One region of the Oceanobacillus sp. FSL W8-0428 genome, then DNA from elsewhere that is predicted to be linked to it. Evidence: a T-box and tRNA genes for the amino acid it is inferred to sense, from the RefSeq annotation. Region 1 holds a T-box; the other holds one or more tRNA genes.
The links. A T-box is a leader RNA that pairs with one kind of tRNA and senses whether it is charged. The one in region 1 lies ahead of argS (arginine--tRNA ligase), so its partner is inferred to be a tRNA-Arg.

Region 1 (2,201 bases):
TAATTAAGCATGGCGGCATATTCTCAGCTGCTAATTCAACTACCTCAGCTCCATCTGAAAGAGACAGGAGATCTTTGTTTTTTAATTCTTGGACAACCTTGTCCATTTTATCATTATAAAATGCTTCGCCATCATAGGAGTCAAATGCAATATCCAGCAGTTCATAAATTTTCGCAAATTCCTTCAGTGATTCTTCTCTGAACCATTTCCACAGCTGATTTGCTTCTTCATTCCCAGATTCTAATTGTTTAAACCAAAAACGGGCTTCATCCTCTAAGTGGGGATGTTTTTCCGCTTGTTCGTGAAACATCACATATAGATAAAAGAGCTCTTTAATTGGGTTCTCTCGTACTTTTTCTTCTAAACCCCATTTTTTATAAGCAGTAATAAGCTTGCCAAATTGTGTTCCCCAGTCACCAAGATGATTTATTCGAATGGCTTTATAGCCATATTTTTCTGAGATATTAGCAAGTGCATTGCCAATAACAGTAGAACGTAAATGGCCCATGGAGAAAGGTTTGGCGATGTTTGGTGATGAGAAATCTAAAGTAACTATCTTTCCAGCACCGGCTGAAGACGAACCGTAGTCTTCTTTCTCAGTATTAATACGCCGAATTACTTGTTTACTGACGACTTGTTTGTTTAAAAAACCATTTAAATAAGGTCCTTCTGCCACTGTCTTTTCTAAAAAAGGTGCATCTATTTTTGTAGATAACTCTTTGGCTATTTGCTGCGGAGCTTTTTTTAGTTTTTTTGCTAAGGTAAAGCAAGGGAACGCTAAATCGCCATGAGTATTATATTTTGGTTCCTCAATCAATGAATGAATTTCATCCACTTCCGATAACCCTTGTAAATGGGTATAAATTTCCTCTGCAAATTGCTGACGGTAATTCATGGTCTACTCCTCCAATACGATTAAATGTGAAATATAAAAACATAAAAAACCCGTCTCCATGATGTAACATAGAGACGAGTTTATTCGCGGTACCACCCTAATTGCTCCTATATATAACTAATAAAGCTTTAGACTTTAATCAGAAATAAATAAGAACCTTCTTATATTATTTTTAACGGAATAACCCGGCATATCCTACTGATTGTTCAGACAGCACCTCTGAAGTGCGTTTCATTATATTCTGTACTGTCAGGCTTCCACCATCTCCTGACTCGCTGCTGTACATGATATATAACTACTCTCTTCATCAACGGTAATATATTAATGCTATATTATACAGAGATTTTCCAAAATAACAAGTACTCATTCATAAATATTTGGAGAAGTATCGGAAGAACTCAAACAATTATTGGTTACTTGAAAACAGTTTATATGGAGTTTGAAAAAGTCTGCAAAGAAGTAATCTTATAATGAGCGGACTTTCGAATGTCAAAATTGCATAAACCTTGTCAATCATAGTTTTTAATGAAGTACATTAAGTAAGAGACTTCTCCTCTACGTTTTTTGTACGGATTATGCTAAAATGTATATCAGTTAGCTTTGTTGAAGAGAGGAGCTTCAAAATGGTATCAACCGTCTGTACAAAGGATTTACTAGATCGGTTTAATTTACAGTTAGTAGCAGGAGAAGAAGGAGTTCACCGTGAAATTATAACAAGTGATATTTCACGCCCAGGATTGGAAATGACGGGCTTTTTTGACTATTATCCAAGGGAGCGTCTACAATTAATTGGTAAGACAGAATTAGCTTACTTTTTGGGACTGAATGCTGCAGAAAGAAAGCAGCGTGCTGAAAATCTATGTACGGATGTAACTCCGGGAATTATCATTTCCCGTGGCATGGATGTACCAGAAGAATTTTTTGAAGCATCGAAGCATTCTGGCGTACCAATCATACAATCACCGCGGACAACGACGCGGGTATTGAGTCGTTTAACCAATTACTTAGAATCTAAATTTGCACCATTTACGGCGGTGCATGGTGTGTTAATAGATATTTACGGCGTCGGTGTCTTAATTATCGGACAAAGTGGTGTTGGTAAAAGTGAAACAGCACTGGAATTAGTTAAAAGAGGGCATCGTCTTGTAGCAGATGATAATGTGGAAATCCGGCAAGAGGATTATGAGAGTCTGATTGGCAATGCACCTGCACTTATTGAACATTTACTGGAAATAAGGGGCCTGGGTATTATTAATGTAATGACATTATTTGGCGCAAGCTCGATCCGCAGCCAAAAACGGATTTC
Region 2 (2,201 bases), 3.6 Mb from region 1:
GTAATGATAATAATGTGCATCCTTATTTGCCAATAATTCTTCACTGAGCCGTTCAGCTTCTTTATAACTTCCCAGTTCCATCAGGCACATTAACTTACCAATATATATTTCGTGACTTCCTTCATGATATTCAATGAGGCAATTTAATTTCTCGAGTGCCTCTTTATATTTCTTTTTTCTTAAAGCATCTAGTCCTTCTTCTTCCAGCTGCTTTTTTGTGTTTGGAAATAAGATTACCTTTGTACTATCTTTCATTTGTTCACCTCTATTCTGGATTACCAAAAAATGTTCATCAAATCTTTTATTCCCTTATACAGTAAAATTTAAACCGTTTATTGGGACTGTATAAGCTGAAATAAAGATTTTAGCTTCCAGCATTTATCCTGAGAATACTTCGCGCTTTTACGGGAATCTCCATGCATTCTCTTTGAAATTGATATAAGAATTATTCATCCTATCGAAAGCTTCTGTCAGTAACAATAATTAATCATATAATAAATGATTTACTCTGTGAAATCTAAAAGAGATTCAAGCATTCAGCTCATAGATTTGTTTATACTTATTCATACCTCATCAAGAATACGGAGTGATTATTACTGTCTAATTTTATTGAAATATTAATCCTTTTATTTTATATGACTGATTATATCATGTTGAGAAAAAAGTCAAAAGAAAAGATCTTTGGGCTATTGCCCAATCGTAATTCATCTCCCCTTTACCGTTGGACTACACCCTTCACACGCTTGAAGAGGGAGGCTTCTTTCGGAAGTACGTCAAAAAAACGCTCAATCCCTCATATATTAAGAGTTTGAGCGTTTATCTTATTTACGTCCCAGGCAGGATTCGAACCTGCGACCCACAGCTTAGAAGGCTGTTGCTCTATCCAGCTGAGCTACTGGGACATTCTGGAGCGGGTGAAGGGAATCGAACCCTCATCATCAGCTTGGAAGGCTGAGGTTTTACCACTAAACTACACCCGCAACTACTGTATTTCTCGCATTTCTTATGTATGCCGTTTTTAACGGACAAGTAATATTATATGTTGGATAGAAGTTTTTGTCAACAGATTTTTAAACATTATTTTCATTCTTTATAATATAGCTTAAAAACCCTTGATACAAAAGGAAAAACACGTTAGATACAACGTTGATTTAAAGAAGAAAAGCAGTTCATATCTTCTTTTCAACAGAAGAATGAACTGCTTTTCTAATCTGATTCTACAAAGAAGTTTGGTAAGTCATATCTTTTACCTTTCCATCTTTTAAAGTGTAAAAGTCGACTTGTACTTGGTCAGTATTTTCCCAGCTTAGAATAGCATATGTTTTTTCAACACGATTCCTGGGCATACGGATGCTGCCTGGATTGATAAATAATTGATTCCCTATTTTTTCAGCACCAGCAATATGTGTATGTCCAAAGCATACAACATTTGCTCGATGTTCTTCCGCTGCATAAGACAGGTTTGTTAAATTTCCTTTTACCTGATGGAGGTGACCATGAGTTACAAAGAAGCGAATACCATTTAAGTCCAGTACTTCCTGATCTGGGTATAGCGAATCAAAATCACAATTTCCGCCAACTTTATAAAAAGGACTTAACTCAGCAGCATCAAAATCCAGCTCTGAATCCCCACAATGGATGTATAAGTCCACAGTATGTTTTTCCTTCATTTCTTCCAGTTCTTTTGTCAGCCCATGACTGTCACTTGTAATTAGAACGCTTGTCATCATACCCCTCCTCAATATATTTATTTATAGCAAGTGTATTCTTTTTTCCAATTGCTTCATCGCCTGTTTCCGGTGGCTTATTTGATTTTTTTCAGATGGATCAAGCTGGGCCATTGTTTCTGTATATCCTTTTGGTATAAAAATAGGATCATAGCCAAAACCGTTCTCTCCACACTGTTCCGTTTTAATATGTCCTTCGCAATAACCCGTTACAAATATTGTCTCTTCATCAGGACGGGCGATCGCCAAAACACATACGAAGCGGGCACTCCGTTCTTCTAAAGGTATCTGTTTCATTTCCTCCAGAACTTTATCTATATTTGCTCGATCATTTGTCGGCTCCCCTGCATATCGCGCAGAATAAATACCCGGTCTTCCCTCCAGGCTATCGATTATCAGGCCCGAATCGTCTGCAAGCACCGGCTGTTGAAATCGGCTTGAAATCTCTTCTGCTTTTAAAGCTGCATTTTCTAC

Region 2: it encodes a tRNA-Arg, which carries the amino acid that the T-box ahead of argS (arginine--tRNA ligase) is inferred to sense. The anticodon was not compared.

The regions. Positions count from the first base shown of each region.
Region 1 covers NZ_JBBORB010000001.1:63,136-65,336, reverse strand. Annotated here, with positions in the region: gene argS (arginine--tRNA ligase) at 1-895, opposite strand, end outside; T-box leader at 963-1,215, opposite strand; gene hprK (HPr(Ser) kinase/phosphatase) at 1,519-2,201, shown strand, end outside.
Region 2 covers NZ_JBBORB010000001.1:3,651,281-3,653,481, reverse strand. Annotated here, with positions in the region: gene MKY30_RS17425 (tetratricopeptide repeat protein) at 1-255, opposite strand, end outside; tRNA gene MKY30_RS17420 (tRNA-Arg) at 829-902, opposite strand; tRNA gene MKY30_RS17415 (tRNA-Gly) at 907-980, opposite strand; gene MKY30_RS17410 (metallophosphoesterase) at 1,218-1,727, opposite strand; gene MKY30_RS17405 (XTP/dITP diphosphatase) at 1,752-2,201, opposite strand, start outside.